3 regions of the Abyssisolibacter fermentans genome follow, and region 2 is predicted to be linked to each of the others. Evidence: riboswitches for the same ligand, from Rfam matches in the RefSeq annotation. Region 2 holds a riboswitch; each other region holds the start of a gene.
What was found. Region 2 has a riboswitch for glycine ahead of AYC61_RS13040 (PTS sugar transporter subunit IIC). Riboswitches for the same ligand answer to the same signal wherever they lie in the genome.
Positions count from the first base shown of each region.

Region 1: linked by a shared signal. The riboswitch ahead of AYC61_RS09295 (ACT domain-containing protein) and the one ahead of AYC61_RS13040 (PTS sugar transporter subunit IIC) in region 2 are both predicted to bind glycine.
Region 3: linked by a shared signal. The riboswitch ahead of AYC61_RS14035 (GrdX family protein) and the one ahead of AYC61_RS13040 (PTS sugar transporter subunit IIC) in region 2 are both predicted to bind glycine.

Region 1 is NZ_LOHE01000055.1:27,841-39,037, reverse strand. Features, by position in the region: gene AYC61_RS09305 (chitinase) at 1-260, opposite strand, end outside; gene AYC61_RS09300 (PFL family protein) at 355-1,710, opposite strand; gene AYC61_RS09295 (ACT domain-containing protein) at 1,725-1,997, opposite strand; glycine riboswitch at 2,147-2,234, opposite strand; gene mnmA (tRNA 2-thiouridine(34) synthase MnmA) at 2,809-3,873, shown strand; gene AYC61_RS22005 (hypothetical protein) at 4,501-4,623, opposite strand; gene AYC61_RS09285 (ABC transporter ATP-binding protein) at 4,824-5,540, shown strand; gene AYC61_RS09280 (putative ABC exporter domain-containing protein) at 5,533-7,137, shown strand; gene AYC61_RS09275 (methyl-accepting chemotaxis protein) at 7,525-9,618, shown strand; gene AYC61_RS09270 (methyl-accepting chemotaxis protein) at 10,279-11,197, shown strand, end outside.
Region 2 is NZ_LOHE01000069.1:24,913-36,109, reverse strand. Features, by position in the region: gene AYC61_RS13080 (hypothetical protein) at 1-14, opposite strand, end outside; gene AYC61_RS21330 (hypothetical protein) at 429-566, shown strand; gene AYC61_RS21325 (hypothetical protein) at 823-963, shown strand; gene AYC61_RS13075 (peroxiredoxin) at 1,272-1,901, opposite strand; gene AYC61_RS13070 (enhanced serine sensitivity protein SseB C-terminal domain-containing protein) at 2,114-2,851, opposite strand; gene AYC61_RS13065 (hypothetical protein) at 2,893-3,600, opposite strand; gene AYC61_RS13060 (tetratricopeptide repeat protein) at 4,056-4,313, opposite strand; gene AYC61_RS13055 (tetratricopeptide repeat protein) at 4,394-4,684, opposite strand; gene AYC61_RS13050 (NUDIX hydrolase) at 5,912-6,385, opposite strand; gene AYC61_RS13045 (hypothetical protein) at 6,759-7,241, opposite strand; gene AYC61_RS13040 (PTS sugar transporter subunit IIC) at 7,763-8,788, opposite strand; glycine riboswitch at 8,878-8,975, opposite strand; gene AYC61_RS22085 (hypothetical protein) at 9,440-9,562, opposite strand; gene AYC61_RS13035 (radical SAM/SPASM domain-containing protein) at 9,638-10,927, opposite strand.
Region 3 is NZ_LOHE01000074.1:46,688-57,884, reverse strand. Features, by position in the region: gene AYC61_RS14075 (PadR family transcriptional regulator) at 343-687, opposite strand; gene AYC61_RS14070 (AAA family ATPase) at 963-1,904, shown strand; gene AYC61_RS14065 (DUF58 domain-containing protein) at 1,901-3,082, shown strand; gene AYC61_RS14060 (transglutaminase-like domain-containing protein) at 3,087-5,336, shown strand; gene AYC61_RS14055 (Cof-type HAD-IIB family hydrolase) at 5,486-6,307, shown strand; gene trmL (tRNA (uridine(34)/cytosine(34)/5-carboxymethylaminomethyluridine(34)-2'-O)-methyltransferase TrmL) at 6,331-6,801, shown strand; gene AYC61_RS14045 (Na/Pi cotransporter family protein) at 7,166-8,791, shown strand; gene AYC61_RS14040 (cysteine-rich small domain-containing protein) at 8,981-9,253, opposite strand; glycine riboswitch at 9,541-9,639, shown strand; gene AYC61_RS14035 (GrdX family protein) at 9,853-10,230, shown strand; gene trxB (thioredoxin-disulfide reductase) at 10,264-11,197, shown strand, end outside.

The DNA of each region.
Region 1 (11,197 bases), on a different contig from region 2:
TTATCATTCAAAGATGGTTTAGTACGTACAGCTTCATCTATTTCATTTTCATTAGTCAATTTTGTTTTTTCATCATATGCTGCTTGATTCCCCTCTAAATAAAATCCATTTTGATTCCACTCATTTCTTTGGTTATATGTCATAAAATTAAGCATTGGATTAAAGTTTAAAGGAATATATGTGAAATAAGGGTTATACATTGGGCACATTAAATATCTACTATAAGGCATATATGGAATTATACAACAATAGTAATACAATAAAAAAACCTCCTAAGCAAAATATCTTATACTATCAATATATCCTTTATAAAATGTAAAGGTTACAAATAGTTAAATTGCTTAGGAGCATAATTTAATTTTTAAAGCTGTGTATAGGAGCAGGTATTCTGCCACCTCTGTTTACAAAAGCATCGCTAGAAAACTTACTTACTGACATAATAGGAGCATTACCTAGAAGTCCACCAAAATTAACGCTATCACCTAAGGATTTACCGTATACTGGAATAATTCTAACAGCAGTTGTTTTATTGTTAATAACTCCTATAGCAGCTTCATCAGCTATGATAGCAGATATAGTTGACGCCTTAGTATCACCAGGGATAGCAATCATATCTAGACCAACTGAGCAAACACATGTCATAGCTTCAAGTTTTTCTATGTTTAATGCTCCCTTAGTTACAGCTTCTATCATACCTTCATCTTCGCTTACAGGTATAAAAGCACCGCTCAATCCGCCTACATTCGATGAAGACATTACACCACCTTTTTTAACAGCATCATTTAACATAGCCAATGCAGCAGTTGTTCCATGAGCTCCACAATGCTCTAGACCTATTTCTTCTAATATTCGTGCTACGCTATCACCGACAGCAGGAGTAGGGGCTAAGGACAAATCTACAATACCAAATGGTACATTAAGACGTTTAGAAGCTTCTCTACCGACTAATTGTCCCATTCTTGTAATCTTAAATGCTGTTTGCTTAATAGTTTCTGCAACAACCTCAAAGCTTTCACCTTTAACTTTTTCTAGAGCTGATTTTATTACACCAGGTCCGCTGATTCCAACATTTATAACACTATCGCCTTCACCAACTCCATGAAAGGCTCCAGCCATAAATGGATTATCTTCAACAGCATTAGCAAAAACTACGAGTTTTGCACATCCTATACTGCCATTATCTCTTGTTAGGTAAGCTGTATCTTTTATAACTTGACCCATTTGTTTAACAGCATCCATATTTATTCCTACTTTTGAGTTTCCAACGTTTACTGATGAACATACTTTTTTTGTTTCATATAAAGACTGTGCAATTGAATCAATAAGTATCGTGTCTCCCTTTGAGTAACCTTTGTGTACCAATGCTGAAAAACCCCCTATAAAGTCTATACCAGTTTCTATAGCTGCTTTATCTAAGGTTTTTGCAAATGCAACATAATCAGTATCTGATGATGCTTGGGCAATCAGTGATATAGGTGTTACAGATATTCTTTTATTTATTATAGGTACTCCATATTCTTTTTCTATGTCATTACCTATTTTAACAAGATTTTGAGCGTATTTAGTAATCTTGTCATATATATTAGCTCTAGCAATTTCACCATTATGATGGCAGCAGTCTAATAGTGATATTCCCATTGTAATTGTTCTTATATCCAATTTTTCTTTTTCAATCATATTAATGGTTTCTAATATATTTCTAGTATTCATGTTAACACTCCTAACTACGATATTTTATGCATAGAATTGAACAAATCTTCTCTTTGAATTTTAATAGTAACGCCAATAGAACTTTGATTATTCTTTAATATTTCAGATATTTCTTGAAAGTCAACATCCATTTTTTCTAAGTCTACAATCATAATCATAGTAAAATAATCTTTCAGTATTGTCTGACTTATATCTAAAATATTAATATTATGCTCCGCTAATAATTTAGATGTTTTTGATATAATACCTACATTGTCCTTTCCTATAACAGTTACAATTGCTTTCATATTTAATTCCTCCTAAGTATAAGTTTGAACCTTTGTCTTTAATAAACTAGGTATAATTAATGATATTAATCCTTTGAAGAAAAAAAAGACTATACATGATAGTCTCTGGAAAATAGGAAATAAAACATAAGTATATGTACTTAATGCCTTATATTTCCCCTGTCCTTTTACCTGAGAGTTTCACCATAAATGGTTTTCCCCTTCGGTGCTCATTTGAGTCTCTCCAGAGGTTCGTCTAATATCGGTTAAATAAAAATTTTCCCAATATTTTCATCCGAAATATTCATTTTGTAGTAATTCTAACATATAAGCATATGATATTCAATATTTTTTCTAAACATAAAGGAAATTGCAACTTATTTACAGTTTAAAATAGATTATAAAAAATCAAAAGATGCTGTATAATAGAAAAGAAATAAATTATATTATATTAAACCCAGATTATTCATAGAAAATTAAATACTATGAGCAGAGAACTAAAATCTATGATTTTATGTGAATCGCTTACTCATTCTTTGAATGAGTTTCATTAATAAAGTTATTCTGTTTATAACAAGGCGCAAGATGTCCCTCACCTCTATAGGTAGCGGGTATCGATTATATTTAACAGGCAGTGCACAATCTTGCGCCTTGTTGAAACGGTGTGTTGCAATTACTACGTAATTGCTTTCGTTGTTATAAGATATCCATTAAATTCTTGACATACCAACTCGGTATGCCTTCGAATTCACTGAAATTTTCTAATTCAGAAACTTACAGAATATTATCGGGAGTTATATGAATAATCAGGGTTAATTTAAAGGATGATAGGATGAAGCTGGACAAGAATAAAGTTGTTGTTGGACTAAGTGGTGGTGTAGATAGTAGTGCCGCAGCATATTTATTAAAACAAAAAGGATTTGAAGTCATTGGGTTAACGATGAAGCTTTATGATGATAATACTGATTCAACTATAGAGGATGCTCAAAAAGTTGCTAATGCCTTAGATATACCTCATTATATTGTTGATTTAAGAAAGGATTTTAAATCTAGTGTAATAGATAACTTTGTTAGTGATTATCTAAGTGGCAAAACACCAAATCCATGCGTCTTATGCAATAAATATATAAAGTATGGCAAATTTATTGAAGCAGCACATAATTTTGGTGCGTATTATATAGCTACTGGTCACTATATTGATCTAAGTTATGATGATGTGAGTAATGAATACAAAATATATAAGCATAAGATTAATACTAAAGACCAGACATACTTAATGTATTCTATAACACAACAAAAACTAAAGCATCTAATATATCCATTAGGCGAATTTTCATCTAAACAGCAGGTAAGAGACTTAGTGAAAAATGTAGATTTTAATATATACAAAAAGAAAGATAGCGTTGGTATATGCTTTATAAAAGATAAAAAACATGGCTTGTATATTCAAAGACATTATAAAGATAATGTTAAAAAAGGCAAATTTGTAGATGTACAAGGTAATGTAATTGGAGAACATAAAGGTATATTTAATTATACTATTGGACAAAGGCGTGGATTAGGATATACATTTAATAAACCTATTTATGTGGTAGACATAGATTATAATAAAAATCAAATAGTATTAGGTGCCAATGAATTAACCTATGCAAAGGGGGTTGTTGCTACAGATGTAAATTTTATATCTAATAAAAAAATTGATCATGCTATTGAAATAGAGGCTAAACTTTGTCAATGGGGGTATTCTATACCAGCTATAGTTACTAAAGATACAGAAAATCAAATAACAGTAACATTCAATGAAAAGCAAAGAGCACCTGCAATAGGGCAATCAGTCGTTTTGTATAAGAACTCTGAACTTATTGGAGGAGGTAAAATAATATCTGTAATAAAATAAACTATTACAATACTTAGGAAAAGTGAATTGTTTTTTTGCTTCAAAATATAAGAACTGTCTCATTATAAAATTTTTTTATTTGAGACAGCTCGTTATATATACGAAAGGTTTATATGGTATTTTTAGATAGCATAAAGATGTAATTTTGATTTATATGAGAAAGAAAAGTGAACTTTTTTGGGAGGTGGAGTAAAATCTCCACCTAAGCCTAGTTATATGAGTTCACAATAATTGTACAGTTTAAACTATAGTATAAAGTTATAGCTTAATCAAATAAAGACTTATTCTAGCAATAGCTACAGAATAAGATTACTAGTAATAGGAAGAAAAATAATAATTCACTTCCTCCATCATAACATTTACCACTAGTCATTTTTTTCACCCCTATTTAAATATAATTTAACTCTGATTATTCATGTAGCGCCCAATAATATACTTTGAATTAGAAGGCATACCGATTTGGAATGCCCGCCATTCAATGAATAACTTATAATCAGATAGTTGCTATAATGAATCGCTATATAGTTTCTTTATAGGAGTTAGCGATTCACTCTAAATCAAAATTGGGTTCACTGATCAAACTTTTTATGAATAATCTAGGTTTAAATAAACTAACTAGTTATGCTATTATTCAGCACAACCATGTCCGCCGCCACAACATCCGCAGAAAATTATTACTAGCAACAAGAAAAAGAATAATAAACTACTTCCATCACCGCAGAATAAACTATCAAAGAGACCATTTGCCACGAGTATTACCTCCTAAATAAATTTATTTTACCGTCAATATATAATATGAAAAAAAAATATTATTGTTAATAATTTTGTTGTATAACTCTAGCTTTCAATAATATATCATGATATAATGAATCGGATTATTTCAATATATGAATTAAACTATTTTTATGTTAGCTGAATTAAATTAATTTTAGTTGTTTGGAGTGAGAATAATGTTAATAATTAAAAATTTAACAAAAAGATTTAAAAAAAGTATAGCTGTTGATAATATTAGTTTTGTTTTAAAAAAAGGTAATATTGTAGGATTATTGGGACCAAATGGTGCAGGTAAGAGTACTACTATTAAAACAATAGCAGGTTTATTAAGAGCAAACGAAGGAACCATTGAAATAGATGGAATTTCTAATAAAAGCTTAAAAGCAAAACGATTATTTTCATATATACCTGAATTACCTGAATTATATGATATGCTAACAGTTAAAGAACATTTGCAATTTATCGCTTATGCATATGATGTAAAAGATTGGGAAACAAAAGCTCAAATTTTATTTGAAAGATATGATCTGATAGATAAGCAAGATAAACTAGCAAATGAATTATCAAAAGGCATGAAACAGAAGGTGTCTATATGTTGCGGGTTATTGCCAAACCCGGATTTATATTTGTTTGACGAACCTATGATAGGGTTAGATCCTAAAGCAATTAGAGAAACAAAACTAATTTTTCAGGAGTTAAAACAGCAAGGTAAAACTGTTTTCATAAGTACGCATTTATTGGATACTATAGAAAATTTATGTGATAGAGTACTGGTTATGAAGACGGGTAATATAATAGCGGATGGAACAGTAGAAGAGTTAAAGACCAAATTAGGAGAAGAAAGCAGTACTTCACTAGAAGAAATATTCTTAGAGGTGACAAAAGATGAATAGTTATAGGTTGTTATTTATGAAGGATATAAAGGTCTTTAAGAATTATATTTTAGAAATTAAAAGGAATCCAAAAAAATTAATAATATATTCTTTGTATATACTTTGGATAGGTTCTATTATTTTTAATTTTATTACAAATAGCAATGCTAAAAATATGTCTAATTTGAAGAGGTTATTTGGGCCACAAATAGTAGGTTCAGTATTTTTATTAATATCAATAATTGGGCTAGCTTATTATATTCTTAAAGGAATGAAATCATCAACAACTTTTTTTTCGATGGGTGATGTGCATATTTTATTTCCAGCACCTATTTCATCAAAGAAAATTCTGCTTTATAATATTTTGAAAAAGACTTTGGCAAATTTTTTTCTGTATGGAATTTTTATTTTAGCTTTAAGTCCAACTATAGGGAATGTAACTACAGTTGATATTAGGTATATTAGTTTTCTTTATTTTGGCTATATAAGTATAGTTCTTATGTTTGAACCAATAAATTTTTTGATATTTACATTATCTACAAAATATAACATTAAGAACGCTGTAAAAATAATAGTATATATTTTTCTTGGAATATTTATCATATATATTTTAGTAAGTTTATTGAGTTCGGAAAAATTCTATATAGGAGTATTAAAATCTTTAAATGCTGATTTTATAAATCACATACCAGTTATAGGATGGGCAAAGGTAGTTTTCATGACACCTATTATTGGATATACGACTACTAGTTTGATATATTTAGTATTACAGATACTAGCATTGTTTGGAATAATAATATGCACTTATATGACAGCGGATGATTATTATGAGGATGTACTTGGAGCTACAGAAAGCAAAGAATTAAGAAAAAAAATAAAAAGAGGTCAGGTTAATAGTAAAAAAACTTCGTTTATACTTAGGAATAAAAGAGTTAATGTCAAAGCATCAGGCAGAGGTCCTTGGGCATTAATTTGGAAAAATAAAGTTGAATATGATAGAACGGGTATTCATCCATATATAAGCTTATTAACAATAATAGCTCTGATAGGAGGTATAATAACGGGATTTATAGCTAGGAAGTTAGAGTTGAATTCTCTAGTGATTTATATTTCTAATGGAGGTTTAGCATATATGTTATTTTTACTTAACATTGCAACTGCAAACAATCATGAGCTTTCAAAACCATATGTTTACTTAATACCAGGTACGTATGCACAAAAAATCATAGCAATGAATGTAACAGATATAATAAGAATGACAATAAACGTCATACTATATAACTTATGTCCGCTTTTATTTATAAAAACAAATATTGTTATTTCTATAGTCATGGTTTTATTTGTATTGAGCTTTTATATCTTAAATCTTATGTCGAATTTTATTATTAGAGTAACTTTCCCAAATTCAGTTGATCAAAAAGCACTATTTCCTCTATTTTTGATGCTTCAGATAGTATTATTAGTGTTACCGAGCGTAATTGCAGGAATAATTATGACTGTTATATTCAATAATAAATTAGCATTTTTTATAGCTTCTACAGCAACTAACTTATTAATATGCGTTTTACTTCTTTCTTTTAGTAGTTTAATTTTCAATAGAATAGAATGGAAGCAATAAAGCTGAGTTTATCAGCTTTTTTTTTTAGTAAAGAGCTAAATTTATGAGCATAAACAAAATATTACGACAAGAACAATAGTTGAAAACCTAAGAAAATTGTGGTAAATTATAAGAGAATACGAAAAAGTGAAAAGCTTTAAAGGGTAATATAGTTTAATAATATTAACCCCAGATTATTCATAGAAAATTAAATACTATATCGCATACTTCTAATTATTAGGCATATATTAAATTCTTGACGTACCACCTAGATATGCCTTTGAATTCACTACACACCTTCTAATTTAATAATATAAAGCATGTTATTAGGCTTATATGAATAACCAGGGTTATATTATCTAAGAATTAATATTCTATAATATTATTTAATGAAGGGAAGTTTTCGAAATGAAGATGAAAACAAGGTTACTCGTATTTATTTTAGGAAGTGTAATAGTTGTATTTGGGTTAATAATAGGTTTTACATTGTACGAGACATATACTGTTCAAGAAGAAGCTACTCTAGAAAAAGTAGAGTTAACTTGTAAAGGGTATTCTAATATAATTGAAAATTATATTGAAAAGGGAGTATCACTTTCAAATAACCTTTCTTTAATTTTTGAATCAACTGTATTATCTAATAATGCAAATCGTGATGAAATGTTAAGTGTATTAAAAAAAGTTGCACAAGAAAATCCAGACTTTATAAAAACTTGGGTAGTTTTTGAACCAAATGCCTTTGATAACAAAGATTCTGAGTTTGTTGGTAAAACAGGACATGATAACACTGGTAGATTTGTACCATGCTTTAGTAGAGTAGATGGAAATATTAAATTGAAAGCTTGCCAAAATTACAAAAGTGACGATTATTATAATGTACCAAAAATATTAAAAGAAAATTACATAACAGAACCATTACTAGAAACTATAAATGGTGAAAATAAATACATAGTTAGCTTTAGCGCTCCAATCATTGTAAATAGGGAATTTATAGGAGCAGTAGGTGTAGATTTGAGTTTAGATTCATTTCAAGCTATAACTTCCAATTTAGATTTATATGAATTAGGATATGGAAGGATTATTTCAAACGCTGGTGTAATATTGACCCATAAAGATGAAACCAAGATTGGTTCTAAAGGTTCGGAATTCATAGATGAAGAAGGAATAGAATACTTAAAACGACTTAAAAAAGGTGAAGAATTTAATAGATATAGTTTTTCAGAAGATTTAAATACAGACGTACTAATAAAATATTATCCAATTAGCATAGGAGATACATCTAGTAAGTGGTCGTTCAGTACAGTAATACCAAGAACTGAAATAACCAAAGATGTTAAATATTTATTAAAAATGTTAATGATTATTAGTATAGCAGGTATACTTCTAATAGCTATAATCATATATATAAACATTTCATCTGTATCAAAATATACTAAAAAATGTGCAGCATATGCCAATAAAATGGCTAATAAGGATTTTACAGAGGAAGTTGATGCAAAGCTAATAAAAAGAAAAGATGAAATAGGAGAATTATTTAATGCATTTAATAAACTTTCGTTAAATATGAAAGAGCTTTTAGGAAACATAGAAGAATCAGCTGAACATGTTGCTTTATCTTCAGAGCAGTTATCAGATGCTTCAGACCAAGTATCAAGAGTTTCTGAGGAGGTAGCCTTAGCAGTAGATGATATAGCTCAAGGATCAGTAAAACAAGCGGGTGAAGTAGATAATTCTGTTACTAAGTTGAATGAATTGAAAGATGAAATAGATAATGCCATGAATAATACTGATTTAGTAAGACAAGGCTTTGATCATCTAATATTTACAAGCCAAGATGGTTTTAGCTCCATGAATGAATTAAAAGAGGCATTTAAAAAGAATACTGAGATTATGATTGTTGCATTAGAAGATGTTAAAGCGTTATCTATTAAGTCACAATCAATCCAGGAAATATTAGAAGCTATCACTAATATAGCTAGTCAAACGAATCTATTAGCATTAAATGCTTCTATAGAGGCAGCAAGAGCTGGAGAAGCAGGTAAAGGATTTGCAGTAGTGGCAGACGAAATAAGAAAATTAGCAGAGGATACAGAAAATGCTACCAATACAATTGTTAATATAGTTACAGAAATGAAAAAACAAATGCAGTCGACTACTAATAACATGGATGAAGCAGATAAAGTTTTAAAAGAAGTTGACAAATCATTAAGTGATACACAATATGCTTTTAAAGATGTAGAAAATTCAACAAATGATATGATTTCTTTTGTCGATAAACTGTTTAGTAGTATGGAAAAAACAACAGAGCATAAAGATAATACAATAGAATCAATAGAGAATATATCATCTCTTGCACAAGAATTTGCTTCTTCAACAGAAGAGGTAAGTGCAAGTGTACAAGAGCATATTGCTACTATAGAAGAGATAGCAAAATCAACTCAAGAATTAAATGAATTAGCTAAGAAGCTTCATACAGTTACAACTGAGTTTAAACTTAAATAAATATTGAACTGATACCTAAAAAGTAGACGATTGAAAAAAAATGTGTCTACTTTTTTTATAATGTTTATACTAAAATAATGTACAACAAATATGAAAATCAATATAGATGAAATTATTTAACATGTGTATATTTAACATCTATGGTTTATCGCAATTAATAACTTTTTCAATATTTAATAACAGTAGCAAATTGTACTTTATATTGAGACAACTATCTCAATGGCGACAAAATTTCTTGTATAGAGCATTTGCTTATTTTTAATTACTAAATAAAGTTATACTAAGCATTGGAAAAAATTAACTAGCAAATTATATCTAAAATGAAGCAACCAATATTAAGCGGCGTATGCCGCTTTTGTTGTTTAAGAAGAGAACCCAAATCTATGATTTTGTGTGAATCGCTTGATTCTAGGAACGAAGTGAGTAGGAGGTACAATACAAAAAAGAGCAAATCTGATAAATAAAATCATAGGACAAAATAACTATGTTTTAGAACAATAGTTGAAAATTGAAGAAAATTGTGGTAAATTATAATATTATGTGGCTTTTATATGATAAAATGAAAAAGCGAAAAGACATAATTAAGTTTACATAGTTTTATAATATTAAATCATCTAAAACCAATATTTAAAAAAGTACATAATGAAGGGAAGTTTACAAATGAAAATGAAAACAAGGTTACTCGTATTTATTTTAGGAAGTGTAATAGTTGTATTTGGGTTAATAATAGGTTTTACATTGTACCAGACATATACTGTTCAAGAAGAAGCCACTCTAGAAAAAGTAGAGTTAACTTGTAAAGGGTATTCTTACATAATTGAAAATTATATTCAAAAGGGAGTATCACTCTCTAATAACCTATCTTTAATTTTTGAATCAACTGTACTATCAAACAATGCAAATCGTGACGCAATGTTAAGTGTATTAAAAAGAGTTGCACAAGAAAATCCCGAGTTCGTAAATACATGGGTAGTTTTTGAACCAAATGCTTTTGATAACAAGGATACCGAATTTGTTAATAAAGCTGGACATGATAAAACTGGTAGATTTATATCGTGCTATAGTAGAGAAGATGGGACTATTAAATTGAAACCTTGCGAAAATTATATAGTCAGTGATTATTATAATATGCCTAAAGTAAGAAAAGAAAGCTATATAACAGAACCATCTTTAAAAAATATAAATGGTTCAGTAAAATACGTAGTTAATTTTAGTGCTCCAATCATAGTAAATAATAAATTTTTAGGAGCAGTAGGTGTAGATTTAAGCTTAGATTCACTTCAAGCAATAACTTCAAAATTAGATTTATATGAATCAGGGTTCGGTAGAATTATTTCAAACTCAGGAAGAGTATTAACTCATAAAGACGATACCAAAGTTGGTTCCATAGGTTCAGAATTTTTGACCAAAGAAGGAGTAGAACTTTTAGATTACATAAAAAAAGGTGAAGAATTTTATGAATATAGTTTTTCTGAGGAATTGGATTCATATGTATTAGTTAACTATTACCCTATAAGAATTGGAAATACATCAATGTGGTCGTTCAGTGCGATAATACCACAAGATGAAATTGTTAAAG
Region 2 (11,197 bases):
ATTTTCTTTCCCATTTATTATCCCTCCATTAATATATTCTTCGTAATCTAGTTTTTATGTTTTTTCATTACTACATTTCCATGCATAATATTTCACATAGATTTTATAAAAACATAATTTACATACATTATACCATGTCAATTCTACATTATTCTACATATATTGCTATATTATTACCGTAAAAATATTAACAAGACTGATTAATTTTTATCAAATCTTTATAATCTATTATGATTATGGCTGCCGATTTGTGTTATATTTACAGTTTCTTTTCATTTTTTGTTACTTTACAAGTGTATATGTTTTAAAAATAACCAGAACATCATATTTTGTCTGAAAAATCAAAAAATTTGGAACATATCTGTATATTAAGTTATCTAATATATAGATATATATATTTATTGAACTTATAGGAAAGGGGGGTTATTATGAAAAAACTTAGAAAGAAACTTAATAAAAGTACTATTGTTACATTTCAACGTATTTGTCTAGCTTGTTACAGAGAACCTGATGGAAGTACTGATTATTACTCTCCAGAAAATCGTTATAGCGGACCTGAATTATAATTATAACATTTATACTTAAACTCTTGTTAGGCTTGAACTCAATTAGATATTTGAGCTTAAGCCTAATTACATATTTCAGTTGACATTTTAGACCAATTTTGAAAACTCAGTTAACACCTCGTGTGTCAATTTGTTTTGAAGATTGGCCGTTAACCGTCTTTGATACAAAAGAATGTGGAACATATTTACATATAGGATTATCTAATATATAGACTAAATAAAATTAGCGAGATTTTCATAAGGAAGGAGGGTTAGTATGAAAAAGCTTAGTAAGAAAATTAATATACATACTATATCAATGTATAGTCTATGTATGTGTAGTTGCCATATTGAATGTGATGATCTTTACGATAACCATGTGTTATTACATGACGGATGGATACTTCCTCCAAAATAATTAATCTGTATACTTAAACTTATTAGGCTTAAACTCACTTTAAATATTTGAGCTTAAGCCTAATTACATATTTAAGTTGACACTTCATGTGTTAACTTGTTTTATAAGTTGAATGAGTTTTGTCAAAAAGGTCTAAGAACTATTCCAACTTATATTTCTTTAAGAAGCAAAATCATCTCGGGCAACATGCCTAGATAACAAAAAACAGACTGTTTTTACACAGCCTGCTATCTCTAATCACCAGATTTAGACTTTATACAATTTTTTTATGTCCTACACATATGATACCGGAATAAAAAATACTTTTCCTAGATGTATTTATAACACCAATACCAGTCTATACAATTAGGACAATTTTTTCTTCTTAATAATTCTTCATAAGTTTTTGGAGGAGGTATTATTGTAGGGCAGCCTTTTCTCCAATTTGCTGGGGTAACTGTCTTTGTTTTATCTGATACTTGAAGTGCTTCTACTAACCTTAATATCTCAGGTATATTTCTGCCATTTGTTAATGGATAAACTAATATAGCTCTTATTATACCTTTGTCATCTATAATAAACACATTCCTTACAGTTGTTGTTTCACTTACATCTTTTGATATCATTCCATAAAGACTAGCTATAGAACCATCTCTATCTGCTATTATAGGAAAAGGCACCTGCACTCCTGTATTTTCATAAATATTGTATACCCAAGCTAAATGAGATGGATTGCTATCTATACTTAAACCTAAAAGCTCTGTATTTCTTTCTTTAAAGTATGAATAATACTGTGTAAAAGCTAAGAATTCTGTTGTACATACAGGTGTAAAGTCTCCCGGATGTGAAAATAGTACTAACCATTTACCTTTATAATCAGATAGCTTTACATTTCCAAAAGTAGTTACTGCTTTAAAGTCTGGCGCTTTCATCCCTATTCTTAAACAATTATCTTGCACTTTATTTGCACCACCTAAAATATAATCCTACTAGTTTATAATATGTAATTAGCTATTCATTCGTTAACTTCTAATCTACCGACCACTGCGTTCAATACATTATATAAATAAAATTACTTTTATTATTAATCTATACTATATCACTAAATATATCTATTCTGAAGTAAATCACTTTATGGGAGTATTTTGTTATATAAAGTGGAAAACGGAACCTACCAAAAAACAAATAACTTCTTCTTATAGAACGGCTTATACTTAGAAATAATCAAATTGGTTAGACTACTATTATCATATCTAACGAAATCAACCACCTTACCTAAACCTTCAACAGTAATTCCAGCTTTAGCTATAACCTCATCATAACTTGAAGTACACTTCACTAGAATAAGTGAGTGTGGAGGTACTTCTTCTTCAGGATTATAGTAATGTACCAAATACGCTTCTAAAACACGTTTTTCTTTCTTAAATATCTTAATAAGATTATTAACAACGTCATGAGGATACTCTTTCGGTTCACCAATCATAATCTTTGTTTCTTTCTCAATAATTCTACTATTTTGAGGTTGAAATATTGTACCATCACGTAACGCATTTATTTCTGATACAGTAAATTCTTTTTGAACTGTAAAGTTAGGATTTAGTATCATAGGGGTATCTCTCACCAACTCAAATAAACTCTTTGCATTCATGCTAATATATTTTTGGTTTGAAGTTATGAACTTCTGTAATAGCTCTAAATTGCTGAAAAACGGAATTATTGTACTTCCATCTTGTTTTTGTATCGTCAAGAAATTAACTTTAGAGCCAGCTATAAGAGTTCCATCTTCTTTTATAGTATCATCTTCATTAGTCAGTAAGTAAACTTCCAAATCTAATAACATCTTATAAAACATTCGTCTATCATCAGTATTCTTTGATGCTGAAATGAATACTTCCTCAAAACTCTTCATACTCTTCCCCTTTCATATTCACTACCCTCGATTACTTTTAATTATTTATAATAGTAATACCAGTTACTATCATAGTTCTTGTCAAAGTTTTCTTTGCTGTCAAGCATTATACTAAAGTTGCCAAAATTGATATAATCGAATTCGTCATATTTTTTCAATACTTTAAGATAATCCATTTTCAAATCATCTATCAATCCATCTGCTTTATGTAGTTCTACTTCATAATCTGTATAAAAGAAAAAAGTAGTTGCTGAAAAAAACTTCGATATCTCCCATAAACTATAATCCTGGTATTTATTTTTCAATTCCGATATTTCCTCTCTTGTAACACGATTATTTGCATCACTTCTAGCAATAGGTTCAAAAGCGCTAAATATAACAAATAAATCTATCATATCATACTTATATTTATTGTTTTTAGCAAAAAAATTAATTAATACTTTAGACTTTTTTGCATTATTTATCTCTATAAATTTACACTTTATTTCTTCTTGTTTAATTGGGTCGTAATTAATGTTTTCTTGACTTCTAAACTTCTCAGCTTCTTCTTTAAATTCAAAAACAATTTCAAGTCTAGGTCTTTGGGAATTAGCAGCAACACCAACTTTTTCATAACAAATATTTAGTACCTTTACGCAATATTTATTATAAATCCAATCAGCTAATTTCATTAGTGTAGAATCCATTTTTTTCTTTCCTTGCTTTACTAGCTTTTTATCTTTATATGAATAATCATTTGTTGTAATCACATAACATTACCTCCTTGAAACAATTAGTCATGTCGATAGAGGCATAGGTAAGGCTTTAAATCATCTCTACCTTTACCATGCCTAAAAGTTTAGGTCATCAGGCTACGACTTCATCTCGCTTAGTACTATGTGCAGTAGCAGCTACAAAGCACCAAGAAGTATTAATGTTCACATTATCTACCCTTTGGTGTGGGACAAGATATTAACTCTGTATGCCAAAGGTATTTCACCTCTAGACTCAGCAGTATAGTTTAGACAATTAGACTAACGCGTTTTACTTAGGTTACCAACCCAAAACTTATGGCGAAACGTGGATACCTTCGAACTGAACCCTATAGTAATAAATCTTTATGGTATTTGCACTCAGTAAGAAGATGTGGTTTACAGCACCCCAAAGACTGTCCCTCGTACACTCCTGAGCAAACACAGTATTATGTGATAGAAAGACCGAATAATTATCTTAATAATTCAATTTTGTTTTCTATCATTTCATAATTTTTATATCCTTTTAATTTTGCTTGTAATAAAAACTTATCTGCTTTCTCAAAATCACCTTGCATTGCATATGCTAATGATATAAATCCATAAACTTTTATTAAATTTGGATTATTATCTATAGCTAACTTGAATTGTTTAATAGCTTTTTCAATATCATTATTACTTAAATATAAAGCTCCTAAAAATGAGTATACATCAGCATGATTAGGATTCAATTCCTCTGCAACTAATTATGCTTCTTCAGCTAAATCTAATTTCCCAATATCAAAGTAAGCTATACCAATATTAAACCAAGCTAACTGATACTTGTCATCATCTCTATAGCCTTTTTAAGTTCAATAATTCCTTCATTATACATATCTAGTTCAATATAACATCTTCCTAATGCACTATACATTTCTACTAAGCTATACTCTTTAGTCCCTACTTCTATTGCTTCATTAAAATAAACTATTGCATCATGATAATTTTCCTTCTCAAACTGTGAAAATCCTTTTGACACAAGATAATCACCTGACTCATTCAAACAACTACACAATAAAAAAATAGAAACTAATATAATAAAACAAATTCTAATCTTTTTCATTTCAAACTCCTTGTTATTATCTAGTCTTTTCAGTCATATGAATTTTAAATCTCTGTATATTAGTTCCGACTATTACCTAAAATCAGTGATAGTTGCGAACTAAAGCTTGTAAATACTTTTTATATATTATCTAATGAACTCTTAATATTACTTTACTTCTTAACAATTTATAATGTAACAATATATTTCTATATATATCATGCAAACCCTTTTATTCGATGTAACTTTTACGCTAATCATGGTTAATTTAAGCAGAATATGACTCATTAGAATTGGTTACTCATATATATGTCTTGTAAAGCTTCAACACAAAAAACATTGAGCCACACTTTCCTCAAAGGTTTACCCTAGCTATTTTACAATTTTTTTGAACTCTATTACAAAAGTAGTCCTATTATATAAAAAACAAACTGTCTTTTTACACAGCTTGCTTCATTAATTTCCTAATCTAGGATTTCTATAATTTTTTTATATCTTTCATATAAGATACCTGTTAGATTAACAAATCATAATAGATTGTTTTTATAATATATGTTATTTAAAAAACAGAAACTATTACCTTCGCCATATTGGCGTATTTTGTGACGAAACATTGACGTATAAATTCATCAATTATTTATTTAATTATGCCACTTACACAGGATTTTTTAGCACTCACTCTTTCGTATTTGCTATGATATACCAAAGACTAAAAAGAGTAAAATAGTATGTCGATATTTATTTGAAAAATGCTTAATTCTACATAAAAAATTAATGATTCTATCACATTTTATTTAATCTATATTCACAAGTACCTTTTCTTTTTTATTTTTACAAATATTTATGTTGAAATAAGCAGTATTATAATTTTTTTTATAAATAAATGGAACAAATTCATATATCAAATTATCTAACATATAGATACAATAAATTTACTTTAATTTTACATAAGAAAGGAGGGTTAACATGAAAAAACTTTTAAAGAGAATTAAAAATAATACTATGGTTAAATATATGCCAGCAGCATGTGAGTGTAGCTGTACAAATACTGACCGCTATGATAGCTCTTACTCCCATCATTATTAGGTAATAAAAGCAACACACATATTACTTAAAATCTTGTTCGGCTTAAGTCTACTTGAAATATTTAGGCTTGAGCCTTACTTATTATTACTTTCATGAATTCACATGCTCCTTGCATTAGTCATAATTAATTACTTCTTTTTTTAAATATCAATACAACACTTTTTAATCTCCAATATGCATTATGTGTTCAATATTATTAGACAATGCTTTGATTTTATCTTTTATAAAAGTTGGATAAACAATAATGTTATCAATGTCTGCAATATCAAACCATTGAAATATTAACTTTACATCTTCCTCTACACCCAAAAAACCTTCTTTTTGATCTAGAATAGATGATTCTTCATCAAATTTCATAAGATAACAAAATGATATCTCATGATACTTTTTATTATCAAATTCAAAAAAATTCTCTACTACCCATAATAATCTATCTATTGTAACTTCCTCATTAAGTTCTTCTCGCATCTCTCTGACAATAGTATCTTTAGTAAATTCTAGTAATTCATTTCGCCCACCAGGCAAAGCCCAAAAATCATCCTTAACTGTTTTATGTAAAAGAATTTTACCATTGTTTATTGCTACTCCAGCAACTCTAAAATTGAATCTATTTTCCCCACTATCAAAACAAATCATAATATTCTCCAATCATATAGTATTTAAATCAATTACATGTGTAAATTACTATTCTTTTTATCACTTACATTCACTCAAATAAAGAATGTGTAAATATTGCTTTATCCTTAAAATAAATATACTGTCAAAATATATAATGACTATTGTTAACCAATTACACTTAACGGTCTGTATTTGCGACGTCTCTGAATCGGACCCTCAAAGCCCTTCTTCGTAAGCGGTGCTCACACCCGTTAAAGAGATGTACGTACAGAGTATTTTGTTATAAGAATTTGACTCATTCAGCTTCGAAGCTTCTTCGCTAGTTTTTTCAGTATTTCTCTCTTTTAATACATAACATAATATAAGAAAATTATAAACTAAAGATTATCTATTAATTTATATTTGCTTTTAACTTAACGGGTATAAATGTTTCCATCTGTGCCCATCCCTGTGCTTTTATAATCTCTGATGGTGTAATAATATGTCCCATAGCATAATGATTTTGGCGAATATCCAGTTCTAAAATATCTGAATTCTTAATATATTCCAATGTTTGCTTATATAACTTACCATTTGCTTCTTCATTTCCGTCTTTGTAAACATAAGTTATATAGTACCCGCCTTCGAAATCAACGACTTCGTTCCCATCATTATCCATATCCTCACTCAATGCCCACCACCATACCATACCTTGTTTTTCTTCATCAAAAAACAAAAAGTCTCTAGGCATAAAACTATCTCTGTCAGATAGCTTAATTGCAGAAAAATACTTATCAAACTTTCCTAAAATACCATTTAACGAAAAGTTAAATTCCTTATCTACACCAGACGACGCTGCTTTAAACGGTGGTAATGATATTATTCTAAACTCCATAAAAATACCTCCTGTTATTTTTTTAAGCAATAATTATCTTCGTGTACACTTGTCATTTCTACAAGTATGTATTATTATAATCTCTCTATATATACATACTGTATTCTTTTGACCCTAAAGTAATCTCCCGAAACTGAATGAGTCAATTCTTATAACTTTTAATCTCTGTATGTTAGTTCTGACTATTACCTAAATTAAGTAGTATTTAAGAACTAAAGTTTGTAAATACCTTATATATATTATCTAAAGGACTCTTAATATTACTTTAATTCTTAACATTTTATAATGTAATAATGTATTTCTATATTTATTATGCAAACCCTTTTATTACATGTAAGTTTTGCACTAACCATGTGGGTAATTTAACATTATATGAAATCGAAAAAATACTCCCTTCTCCGAGTTAGAAAAATTTCTTACATCTTGCTGAACCAAAAATAGCAAGCTATATAACATACAAAACTTTACTATATCAAATCTTCAAAGAAATATAGCAAATAGTTGATTTACCCTCTTTTTACCTACAAATTTCTCACCCTTGCAATCTTCATTTTTCTATTTTTCATATATTTAATAACAGTTGTACCTACATAACCACCTATTAGCCCTCCTATCATTGCAAAACCAAGTGCTAATAACACTTTTAATGGTGGATTAAATCCAAAAGGAGCGAGCAGGCCTGGTATTGGCGAAGCTGTTCCTGGTGCATTGTTTATTATTTTAAAATGTGCTGCTGCTATTCCTGCAAGTCCTCCACCAATAAAGTCTGAAAAATATATTGGAAATGGGTTCTTTGTTATTATGTCTGCCTGTGTTAATGGCTCTAGCATTACTGATATAACATTTTTTGAATCACCAATATTCAATCTCTTAAAAACAACTCCATTTGTAAATGCTCCTCCAAAACTGCTTATGGCAGCTATTCCCATAGCTAAACCCTGTAATCCAAGCATTGCTGTTAAAGCCATAGAACTTAAAGGTGATGTGCATAGAATCTTGATAATTCCTCCTAGTAAAAATCCCATAATATATGGTGATTGATCAGCTGCTACCCTTATTATATCTCCTATACTTAAAAGAGTACTATTTACAATTGGTGTGAATAATACTGCAATTAGTCTAGCAATAGGCGCTATAGTCAAAGCTCCTATTATTATATCTACACCCTTTGGAAGTTTTTCCTCAAGCTTAGGTGCAAATAATCCTACCAAATAACCTGCCATAAATCCTGGTAATATCCCCAGCTTTGCAGTTGCTGCTCCTGCTACCATTGCATATACAGGATTTACTCCCATATTTATACACACATATATTGCTGCAATAGGTCCTCCCATACTTCCAGATGCATTTCCTACCTCCCCTAAAAATTCAAAATGTAAGAAGTCACCACTAATATATTTATGAATTGCTTCTACTAGAAATGTTGCAACAGCTGCACCCGCTAGACCTGACATTGCCTTATCTCCCTTTGGTGCTTTTAAACTAAAACCTGAAAATACAATTAAAACTAATAATAATAACATCATTCCTTTTACAATTGCTAACATATATAACCCTCCAGTACAATTTGAATTTTGGATTATCTATGTGCAAAATAAAAAGACAGAGAGTAATGCAGCATAGAAAATCCCTTGCTACTCTACTCCCTGTCCTTTTATCTGAAAGCTTCCCTACAACATTCGTTGTAAGTTACTCCTTCGATGCCTAATAATAGGTCTCTCCAGGGTCGTGTCAAATCATTGTATCATTACCTGAAAGTTTCAAAACAGATTTTTAGCACAAATCTATTTTTTGCTTCTACGGTTATCCTCTTGGATATCTCCAATGATTATCATCCACATATGTAGTTGTTTTTTATATCTTTTTAGTAACTCTTTCCTTCTTTTTTTATGTTATCATAATTTGTTTGAAGAGTACAATTATTTTCTATTTAATATGAAAAAAATATAATATATGCATCAATTATAGATTATTTTTATAACGCAAAATAATATTTTGAAAAAACAATAAGTCTTATTTAAAGAACTAAGAGTGTTATCTTATATACAGACTTTACTTGTTTTACAAATATCATTATCTTAACACAGTTGAGTATTTACTTAGAAATTTATAGTTTCTAATTTGTCATAAATAGAGCCTACATTACTTCATTGCAGGCTCTATTTATCATGTTTTTAATTATACAGCGTACTATAAATTTAGTATGGAGGAACATTTACTTTATCTACTGTACACCAATAATAATTGTAAACAATTTCTGGTCTACATCCTCTAACATCATCTTGTGCATTTTCATACTTTACAAATCTTGCTAGTGTCATATACTAACCCTCCTTTTCAATATATTTTTTTACTAAAATTGAAATAAATATATATATTTTTTTTTTAATCTAATATTATGCTGTAACCTCTGTATTTCTTATTCTAAACTCTTCAATCATTTTACACACATTAGAAACAGAGCTGTTCTTATTCTCCAGCTGCTTATTCCACTGCTCTACTTTATTCTTTAATCCATATAATTTATAATTTGCAACTATATCATCTATATCATTATCAATTATATTTCCATAACTAAATAACTCCTCAGGAAAGAAATCACAAGGTTTAATATTACCTTTTTCTGATATAGACCAACTTGATGTTCCAGCACCACAATTGAACCTTTCTTCTTTAACTTCTTCTTCAATAAATTCTTCTTTGTCTTGTTTTTCTATTTTTAATTCACTACTACTATCTTCCCATTTTGTTATATCAATTTCACCTTTATATTTGCTATTTAGTTCTTTAAGCTTATTTTCAACAACTATGTGATCTTCTTTACTTAATAACCAACTATCATCTAAATTAAGACCTCTACCACATTTACTAAATGCTCCAACAGTTAATTTCTTAACACCAATACTGATTAGAAATTTAGCCATTTCCTCTATTTCATCAATTTTGTTCTTGGTTGCTATCATTGCTATTGACACATTTACATCATTTTTAACCAATTCTTTTATACCGTTTATTGTTTTATTATAAGAATCTTTAGTACTTGTAACATATTCATGCTCATCCTCTTTATGTGAATACAATGATATTTGTACACCACTTACACCCTTGAATTCGTGTGCATTTTTTTCATTTATTAATGTTGCTGATGTTGTTATATTTACATCAAAATTTTCTTTACTATATCTTAAAATATCTAAAAATCTATTATGTAGCATTGGTTCTCCCCCAGTTAATTGTATACCTGGAGTTTTACCGGCTAAGCATTTTAATGTACTCATCAACCTTTCGTATGGTATAAAATCTTTGTTTGAAATATTACAGCTTTTAAAACAATGCTTACATGTCAAATTACAACTATTTGTTATACTGAAAATAATATAGTATGGATACTTTTTGTTTTTTTCTCCTGTATGCTTCATTGTATACTTTGAGGGCTTGTCATTAAATGTTAATATTGATTTATTATTTTCTAAAAACTGATTCATAATATCTGATATTTGATTTCTATCATCTGATCCTAATTCCAAAACAATATCATTAATAACATTATCTATTGATTTTTCTCCATCTAACTTGTCCAAAATATATACATCTATATCACTTAAATACTTATTTTTCCCTCCAATAACAATACCATAATTATCTATATAATGAACTTTTAAACTCTCTTTTAAATGTGGATACATATTGTTCTCCTTTCGTTTAAAAATTTATAGTTTGCCATTTGTTTTAAATAAAGCCTGTACTACTTTACTACAAGCTTTATTTATCTTTACATTTAAACTATTCTGTCTTAAGGAAGATGATACATTAGTATTTCTGGACCACATATATCATGTCTATTAACTCTTTCAGGCATACATATATATCGCACACCAGAATTTTGATATTTCACAAATCTTGATAAAGTCATAATCTAACCTCCTATTTCTATCACATTGGTTTTATTTAATTAT
Region 3 (11,197 bases), on a different contig from region 2:
ATTGCAACACACCGTTTCAACAAGGCGCAATTACGCACCGACTGTTAAATATAATCGATACCTGCTACCTATAGAGATGAGAGACATCTTTCGCCTTGTTATAATCGGAAGGATACCTTGTTAATGAATCTCCTATTCAGTTCCTTCATATGAGTAAGCGATTCACATAAAATCATAGATTTTAGTTCACTGCTCATAATTTTCTATGAATAATCTGGGTTATAAGTTATCAAAACCTAATAAGCTGTTTATACGCAAAAAATGACAGGCTCTTTTAAAGCCTATCATTTTTTTGCGTATAAAACCAAGTCTTACCTTAGTTAAAATCATTTTTTAATGCTTTTACTTATTTTTATTATTTATTAATTCATTAATAGAAGTAAAAATGATACTTAATTCTTTAATTTGATTATCTAAAAACTGTGTTCCTTTTAAGGTGATTGAATAATATTTTTGTGGTATTTTATTTTGAGAAATATCTGACTTCCAGATACTTTTTACAAGTTCTAATGACTCTAGTTGATATAGTTGTGAATAGATTATACCTTGATTTAAATAAAGAAAAGACTGAGTTCTTTTTTTTATTGCTTCAAAAAGATTGCTACTAACTAAATCATTTTTATTTAATAAAAATAATATGTAGATATCTACAATAGATTTTTTTAATTTTTTTGTTAGACCGTGCATTACATCACCTCCCTTAAAAAACATAAGTATTTTATAAGAAAAAGCGTGTTTTTATTACTATGTTATTATAAAAAGCATATAAATATTAAAAATATTAAAAATATTCAAAACATATATTAAACTTTGTTAATATAAAGATTTAAATACAGGAAATGTCATAGAATGAAGAGAATACACTATATAATTAATAGAAAATTATAATACTTTTTATGATTTTCTATTAATAATCTGGGATGCTTATAAAACAAGGTTTTAATACTAAATGGAGGGATTAAATGAAAAATGATAATGTTAATGCTTTAATAAAAAATGTTAGTAAAGTGATAGCAGGTAAAAAAGAAACAATCTCAAATATTATTATATGTCTTTTATGCGAAGGACATATTTTAATAGAAGATGTACCAGGTGTTGGGAAAACTACATTAGTAAAAGCACTTGCAAAATCATTAAATACTGGTTTTAAAAGGATACAATTCACACCAGATTTACTACCCTCAGATATAATAGGCGTGTCTATTTATGATAAAAAACTAGATAATTTTAGATTTGTAAAGGGACCAATTTTTGGTTCGGTAATATTAGCAGATGAAATTAATAGAACGTCGCCAAAGACTCAAGCAAGTCTTCTTGAATGTATGCAAGAAAGAAAAATAACTGTTGAAGGTAAAATTTATGAGTTACCAGAGCCTTTTATGATATTAGCAACGCAAAACCCTATAGAATATGAAGGAACATTTCCTCTTCCAGAGGCTCAATTAGATAGATTTATCATGAAAATATCTATTGGGTATCCAGATAAATATAGTGAAAGAACCATACTTGAAAGATTCAAATATAATGATCCTTTATTAGAATTATCAAGTGTAATAGATAAAGAAGATATAAAAGCTATGCAAGAAGATGTTAAAAAAGTGCATGTTAACAGTGAATTATATGATTATATAGTAGATATAGTAACAAAGACAAGAAATGATGCTAACATCAGATTAGGAGTAAGTCCAAGAGGAAGCTTAGCACTTCTTAGAGCTGCTCAAGCAAGGGCATATATCAATAATAGAAATTATGTGCTGCCTGATGATGTAAAACAACTTGCTAATCCAATATTTAATCATAGAATAATACTTACTCATGAAGCTAAGATTAGAGGGATTACAAAAGAAGCTTGTATTAAGTCTATAATTAATACTGTCAAAATACCAGTGGTGAATCAAAAATGATTAAAAAAAGCCTTTATTATATAGTATTAATAATGAGTTTTCTTATAGCATTATTAGTTGGTGGGAAATTTTCGTATACAATGTTTTTTCTGACTTTAGCTATATATATATATGTTTTATTATCAATGCGAAATATAAAAAAAAATCTAGTAGTGAGTTTTTGGCTGGATAAAACTTGTGTTAATAAAGAAGATAACATAAAAATAGAGTATAAGATATACAATGCATCAGTATTTCCAATTCCGTTCATGGAAATAATAGACAGCTTACCTAAAAGACTATCTAAAACAGCTAGTAAAAAAGAAATATATCAATCAAATCCTTTTGAAACAGTTTCAGTAGAAAGAGAGATAGTTTGTGAACATAGAGGTCAATACGATTTAAGTGAAATAAAAGTAATAATAGGTGATGTATTTGGATTAACTAGACATAAAATAACGTTGACAGATTCAGCATATTTAAAGGTTTTACCTAAACTTTATCCATTAAAAGAATATAATATACAAACTAATGAATCCTTTGGAAAAGTAATGGCAGTTAAAAAATACTATGATGATTATGCTAATTTCAAACAACTAAGAGAGTATAGAATAGGTGATAGCCTTAAGATGATTAATTGGAAAGCAAGTGCTAAAAATGATGAGTTATATGTGAAATGCTTTGATTCATCAGCACAAGTTAAAATTCATGTTTACTTAGATTTTCAAATTAGCAAGTACATGACAGACTATGATAACGCTATTGAAGAAAAAATAGTTGAATGTACAGCAAGCTTAAGTCATCATATGCTAGTACAGGGATACGAGACCAAGCTCACAACATATACAGATAAAAGAGTGAGAGTATCGGGCAGGAATATAAACTCTATAATGGCTTTTCTAGAAGTTTTATCACTTATAAGACCAACTAAAGATATAAGTATATCTGAGATTATAACTAATGAACAGGATTTAGATTATGATGGAAATGTATTAATTATAGTAACCAATAATATAGATGAAAGCTTAAAAGATGCAATAATAGCTTTAAAAGCAAAAGGTTATTGTGTAGCATTAGTGTTGGTAGGAAATTTTGTGAAAGATAAAAATAATGTCCATCAGTTAGATGTACTATCAAGGCTTAATATTAAGTACAATTTAGTAGATATTAACGACAATATATCTGGAGTTTTGAGGTGAAAAAATGAAAAATAAAATATTTGCATTGATAAATATTGCTATGAGTTATTTGTTTTTATTTTATATTATGAATATGTTGCAATGGCAGCTAACTAAAATTAATGTTTTAATAATATTGAGTTTACCAATAATAATAACTCTTTTTATATATAAACTTAAACATAAAAAGAAATATGTTGCTATAACAACTTTTTTACTACTAGTAGCATTTGTAGTTTTTGCAGTTTATTTTAATAAGGAATACTTGCATTTCAAATATGTGTTGTATGATTTTTTTACTTGGTCTATAAGATATATAGAGGGCTACACCATTATCCATCAAAGTTATAGCTATATTTTATTATCTTTAATCTGTATGTTAATTACATGTATATCATATTTAATTTTTATTAAAAACAATATAATTATTATAAAAATACTAATTGGGACTGGTATATTTATTATTAGTTGGTTTAACTACATGGATAATGCATTAACCTATTATACAATCTTTTGTTTCTTAGTCTTGATAATGATGGGGAATAATTCATACGAAAAATATTATAAACAGTGGAAAACAGATGGTAAAGATTTAATTTGCTTTAGTGAAAGCAAATGGGTAATATACACATTAATTACATCTTTTCTTATTGCATTTTTTGTTTTTCTTATTCCTAAAGATGTTTCTCCTATAACATGGAAATGGCTTGATAAAAATATACAGGACAAATTTCCTCAATTAACTTATTGGAGAAATGAACAAAAAAAATCGATTAATTATGGCTCTGAAATAGGCTTTGATTTATCGTCGACTGGCTTTCAAAATGATAGAATTAGATTGGGAGGACCAGTTTTGCCTTCTAGCAAATTAGTTTTAAAAGTTAGAGGTGAAAACAAAGAATATCTTAGAGGAAGAGTATCTAATATATATACAGGTTTTTATTGGAAAAGCACTAAAAAGCTTTTTCAAAATCAGGTCGGGGGATGTAACTTAAATCTCATCAAAGATAATACTGTAAAAGGAGATATTAACATCTTAGAAATTGAGCATGTAGATATGGCATCATCAACATTATTTAGTCCACTATTATGTACAAAAATAAAAATTAAAGATAATTATTATGCTAATACTGATTTTGAAATGATGAGTGGTAGAATGATTTTGGATAAAGAAAGATACAAAGCATATTATGTAAAACCTTCATCAAAGGAATATAGCCAAAATTTCAAAAAAATTAAAGAAGAAGAAAGAAAACTATATGTACAATTACCTGAAATTTTGCCACAGAGAGTTAAGGATTTAACTGATAAAATAGTTAAGGATAGTAGTAGTGATTATGAAAAATTAAAAGAAATAGAAAAATATTTAAGAAACAATTTTGAATATTCATTAGATGCTGAATATAATCCATATAATAGAGATTTTGTAGATTACTTTTTGTTTGACTTAAAAAAAGGTTATTGCACTTATTTTGCAACGGCTATGACAGTTATGGCAAGATGCTGTAATATACCAAGTAGATATGTAGAAGGTTTTAGAATGTCAAATGATAAAGTAAAAGGTGTCTATAATGTATATAATAGTAATGCACATGCATGGGTAGAAGCATATGTTGAAGATAGAGGTTGGATAACCTTTGAGCCTACGCCAGCTTTTTCAATAGTGTCTGTCGAAACTAAGCAATCTAAAAGTGAAATTAGAGAATATGATGGCACAAAGCTTCATAATAATAAGAGAAGATATATTAATGAAGAGGATTTATGCTTAGATATTGCTACTTTAAACAACAATGAGAAGGTAACTTATAATGAACAAGATCATAAAACATATAATAATATTAAAACAATTATGTTAATCATAGGGATTTTAATAATAATTTTATTAAGTATTCTTGCAATTATAATTTATAGGAATATAATAATAATTAGGAAAAAAATTTATGTTATTGACAATAATGATAATAGAAAAGCAATCTTTTATATTGATATGATACTAGAATTTATGAAGAAAGATGGAATAGAAAGACGTCCTTCTGAAACTTTTTTAGAATATTCAAAAAAGAATAGAAATAAATTAAATTTTATCAACCTTGATTTTAAAATATTGGCCAACATTTACAATAAAGCTGTTTATAGTCAGGACAATGTACGTAAAGAAGAAGCTGAATATGTAAAAAATTATTACAATAAATACCAAGAGTATATAAAAGAAAAGATAGGAAGATATAAATTTCAATATTATAAGTTAACAATAGAGAAAAGAATATTATTATAAATGGAGTCAAAAGAAGATTAAATAAAAAAGTTTGTAATAATTCATATCATTGTATATACTATATAGATAATCTTAGTTATTCATACTGTGGATGATATGTAAATAGGCAGTATGAAAAACAATACAAGAGAAAACAGAGGTGATATGGAATGAATTATAAACTCATAGCTGTAGATATGGATGGAACTTTGCTAAATAGTGATAACGTAGTTTCAGATAAAAACAAAAATATGCTTAAAGTAGCTACGGAAAAAGGAATTCAAGTAGTAATATCAACAGGGAGAATCTTTACATCAGCAAAATATTATGCACATTTATTAGGTTTAATAACACCAATTATTGCATGTAATGGAGCTTATGTATGCGAATATCATAAAAACCGAGTTATTTATGATAATGATATAGACATGTATAATGCGAATAAAATTATAGATATATTAGAAGAAAATAATGCATTTTATAGATTTTATGATAATAAGAACTTTTATCTAAAAAATTTAGAAAGTATGTCAAATAAATATGGTGAATGGAAAACAAATGCTGAGGATATTTTTAAAGTAAAAGTAGTTGTATTGGATGATGTCAAGAACTATGTAAAAGAGCATAAGCCTAAAATATATAAATATGTTGTAGTAGAGGAAGATGATGAAAAACTTAATCGAATAAAACAGCAAATTATGAGTTTAAAAGGCATAGAAGTAGTTAGCTCATGGAGAGGTAGCTTTGATATTATGAATGCGGGAGTATCAAAAGGTAACGCTTTGAAGGAATTATGTAAAATATTTAATATAAATAGGAATGAAGTAATAGCAATAGGAGATAATCACAATGATATTTCCATGATTGAGTTTGCTGGTACAGGTGTAGCTATGGGTAATGGAGAAGAAGAAGTAAAAAGGCTTGCAAATATAGTTACAGATACAAATGATAATGATGGAGTAGCGAAAGTATTAAAAGATTTAATTGGATAAAAATATGGTAAGGAGTGATATATGTGGCTTTAAATATTGTATTGATTGAACCTGAAATTCCACAAAATACTGGAAATATTGCCAGAACATGCGCGGCAACGGGATCTGTATTGCATCTGATAAGACCATTAGGATTTTCATTAGATAGTAAACATTTAAAAAGAGCAGGATTAGATTACTGGGATTTATTAGATGTAAGATATTATGATTCATTTGAAGAGTTATTAAATAAACATGATAAAAATAAATTTTTTTATGCTACAACTAAAGCTAATCAAACACATTCAGATGTCAAATATTCTGATGAATGTTTTCTAGTATTTGGAAAAGAAACAAAGGGTATACCAGTAGATATATTGAATGGTAATAAAGAACAGTGCATAAGAATACCTATGAGAAATTGTGAATCTGCAAGATCATTAAATTTAGCAAATTCAGTTGGAATTATAGTATATGAAGCATTAAGACAAGTTAATTATTTAGATTTAAGATAATGATATATTAAGTTTTGTTTATAAAATACATAGTTATAATAAATTTTTAATTTATTAATCCTGATTTTCTGAATTGTAAGCATTAGGTAAATTCGAAGGCTTACCTAGTTGATGTGGTGTATAAAAATTAGCTAATCATGTAAATAATTATATACAAAGTCTTTATTTTATATTTATTTCAGCTCTGATTATTGATATAATTTTCTATGAATAATTGAGTTTAATAAGCACAATTGATATCCAAATATGTATTTACAAAATATACCTGTAAAAAAAATTAATAAATTTAACATAGATTTAACATAAGTTATTAGATTTTGTTATATCATATATTTTGTGCGAAAAAATACTTAGGAGGACTTATATGACTAATATAATGAATACGACTTTTACAGTTCTTGGTGGACTGGGATTATTTTTGTATGGCATGAATTTAATGGGAATGGGACTGCAAAAAGTAGCAGGAGATAAGCTTAAAAAGCTAATCGAAATACTCACTAATAATAAGTTTATGGGAGTATTAGTAGGAGCATTGGTTACAATGCTAATACAAAGTAGTAGTGCTACTACAGTTATGGTAGTAGGTTTTGTTAATGCAGGATTGATGTCATTATCTCAAGCAATAGGTATAATAATGGGTGCTAATATAGGTACAACTGTAACAGCACAGCTTATTGCATTTAAGCTTACTGATATCGCACCTCTTGTGATAGCTATAGGTGTTGGTATTTGGTTATTATCATCAAAGAAGAAAAATAAGGAAATTGCAGAAGTTTTAATAGGATTTGGTGTTCTTTTCTTAGGTATGTCTTTGATGTCTGGAGCTTTGAAGCCACTAGCAGATTCTCCAGTCTTTGAAAATTTAATCAAAAGTTTAAATAATCCATTTTTAGGCATTTTAGTTGGCTTTGGAATTACTGTAATTGTTCAAAGTAGTAGTGCATCTATGGGTCTATTACTTGCTGTTGCGTATGCATCTGAATTAGTCACACTGGATATAGCATTTCCCATATTATTTGGTCAAAATATAGGTACATGTGTTACCGCTCTATTATCAAGCTTTGGCGCTAATAAAACTGCCAAAAGAGCAGCAGTTATGCATTTATTATTTAACATATTAGGTACTACAATATTTATGATAGCAATATATATATTCCCGATTAAGAGTTTCATAGAATCTATGAACCCGACAAATATTAAGAGACAAATAGCAAATGCTCATACTATATTTAATATAGCTAATACGATAATACTTTTCCCATTTGCGGAATTAATAGTTAAAGCAGCCACTAGGCTTATACCAGGTACAGATGATGAAGATGAAGTTCAGGGCCTTAAATACCTTGATTCAAGGATTATGGAAACACCATCCATTGCTGTAGGCATGGCATCAAAAGAAGTATTAAGAATGGGTAAGTTAGTTAAGAAAACATTAGCTTTATCTAAAGAAGCTTTTCTTAAAGCGGACGAAAAACTTGCACATAAAGTATTTGAAGACGAAAAGAAAATTAATTGGATGGAAAAAGCTATTACAAACTATTTGGTTGAACTTTTAAATGCACCACTAACTGATAATCAACATTTGGTAGTTACGGCTTTGCTTAACACAATTAATGATTTGGAAAGAATTGGAGATCACGCTGATAATTTAGCTGAATTTGCACAATATAGAATTGATAACAATTTAAAAATGTCTGATTATGCATTAAAAGAGCTAGATATAATGTTTGGCAAAGTGCAAGAATCATTTGAACAATCTTTAAAAGCATATAAAAACCCAAGTGAAGAATATGTAAGTGCTGTATTCGTTTTAGAAGAAGATATTGATAAAATGGAAAAACAGTTAAGAGCTAATCACATAGACAGATTGAATAAACAACTATGTTCAGGTAGTTCAGGAATTGTATTTTTAGATGTAATAAGTAATTTAGAAAGAATAGCAGATCATGCATCAAATATTGCATTAGCTATACGTGATGCTATTAAATAGTTGATATAATATAAAGCGTTAATATAAAAATAGAGGTTGGCTTAAAAATAATTTTTTAGCCAACCTTTTTTAATACACTCATCTGAAATAATAAGTCATGTACCCGACAAAGAATAGCAATAGAAAATATATATGAAAAACCAATAATAACTTGGCTTAAGCCGCTATTATCCATATTCAAACAAGGACTTATTCATCTATTTTAGCTTTTTCTATTACATCCTTCATTTTAGTCATTATATAGTCATATCCACCTTTACTATGAGGAATTAGACAATTACTACAATCCTTTATACCATCTTTGTATTTAAAATTGCCTCCGCATTTATCTTTTAGCATAAAAAGAGGGCAAAAACAGAAAAGACAATTAAAACTTGAATCGTCATTGACTTTATGACAAGGGAAGAATTCACACTTCCTATTTTGGAAAAATTTATAATTAGTGGTTTTTAGTTCTTTCATAAGATCGCCTCCATTAAAATTATACACCATTTCTAATTTATTGAATATCTTGAATTATACAGCTGTATTATTTATGCTATATTTTTGATATCTTAATTAGTTAAATGAATAATATATTAGTCAAATGAGTAATATATGTATAAATATATTCTATCAAAATAATCAGGTAGTATATAGTAAAATTTAAAATAAAGAAATATTTAAAAAAATTTGTTGTATAAAGAATTAGTGTGTATTATAATAAAATTGTAAAAGATAACTGATAAAAATAGCATATAAAAAACTGGATGAAGAATACGGGAGAGAACAAAGTGTCGCCGAAGGAGTAAGCGTTGAGCTTGCCGTTCAAATGTGAAGCTCTCAGGCAAAGGGACCGTATTTCGACAGAACTCTGAAGAGCGTAAAAGCACCGTAGGAGCAACTCTTTTGAAAAAAAGAAGAATCTCTCAGGTTTAAAACAGAGCATAAGGCATTGTTTAATGTTTTATGCTCTTTTTGTGAGCAAAGAGCTAAAATCTATGATTATAAGTGAATATTTTACTCCTAGAAAGGAACTGAGTAGGTGTTTTATATCAATATTTCACATTATACAAAAGGAAGTGTATAAATTGATTATAATTACAAATAATCCTTTAGTGAAGGAAAAATTTTCGGAATATGACATAATATTTAAGGAAATTGACTATTTAGAAATATTGAAACAAGTAAGAGATATGATACATAAAGGACATAAATTATTAACACATCCATTATCAGGAAGCGTTAAACCAAATGAAACACCTTATAAGTCACTCGCTGTATCTAAGCAATCAATAGGTAAGTTAGATATGGATTCATTAATGATTATAGAGAAAAGCATTGAAACAACTAACAAATTTTATAACAATGCCAAAAGACCACATTGGAAAGAGAGTATACTAGAGGATTTTCAATTGATTGATAAAACATTAATTGAAAATGCTTTAAAGAATAAATAAGCGTTAAATAGAAATAATAAAGGAGTGAATTACATGGAAAATATTTATGATGTTGCTATAATAGGTTCAGGTCCAGCTGGTTTATCTGCAGGATTATACGCTGGTCGCGCTAGAATGAATACAATAATAATTGAAAAAGAAAAAGCAGGTGGACAGATAGTAACTACTGAAGAGGTAGAAAATTATCCTGGATCAATTGAAGATGCAACAGGACCATCATTGATAGCTAGAATGGTAAAGCAAGCTGAAGGATTTGGAGCTAAAAGAATTAAGGACACAATATTAAGCATAGAGTTAGATGGAGATATTAAGGTTATAAAAGGTGAAAAAGAAGAATATAGAGCAAAATCAGTTATTATTGCCACAGGAGCAAAACCAAGGCAAATAGGATGCCCAGGAGAAAAAGAATTGACTGGTAAAGGTGTTTCTTACTGTGCAACATGCGACGGTGCATTCTTTGAAGATTTTGAAGTGTTTGTAGTTGGCGGTGGAGATGCCGCAGTTGAAGAAGCTATGTTTTTAACTAAATTCGCAAGAAAAGTTACTATAGTTCATAGAAGAGATGCACTTAGAGCAGCAAAGTCTATACAAGAAAAAGCTTTTAAAAATGAAAAAATTGATTTCTTATGGAATAGTGAAATAGTTGAAATAAAAGGTGAAGGTATAGCTGAATCTATAGTAGTTAAAAATAGAGAAACAGGTGAATTAACTCAATTAGATGCAGATGAAGAAGATGGAACATTTGGTATTTTCGTATTCATTGGTTACATGCCACAAACTGAATTATTCAAAGGTGTAGTAGATATGAATGAAAGAGGGTATATTATAACTGATGCTAATATGAAGACTAACATAGAAGGTGTTTTTGCAGCAGGAGATTGTAGAGTTAAATCACTAAGACAAGTTGTAACTGCAAGTGCTGATGGAGCAATAGCAGCTACACAAGCTGAAAAATATATTGAAGATA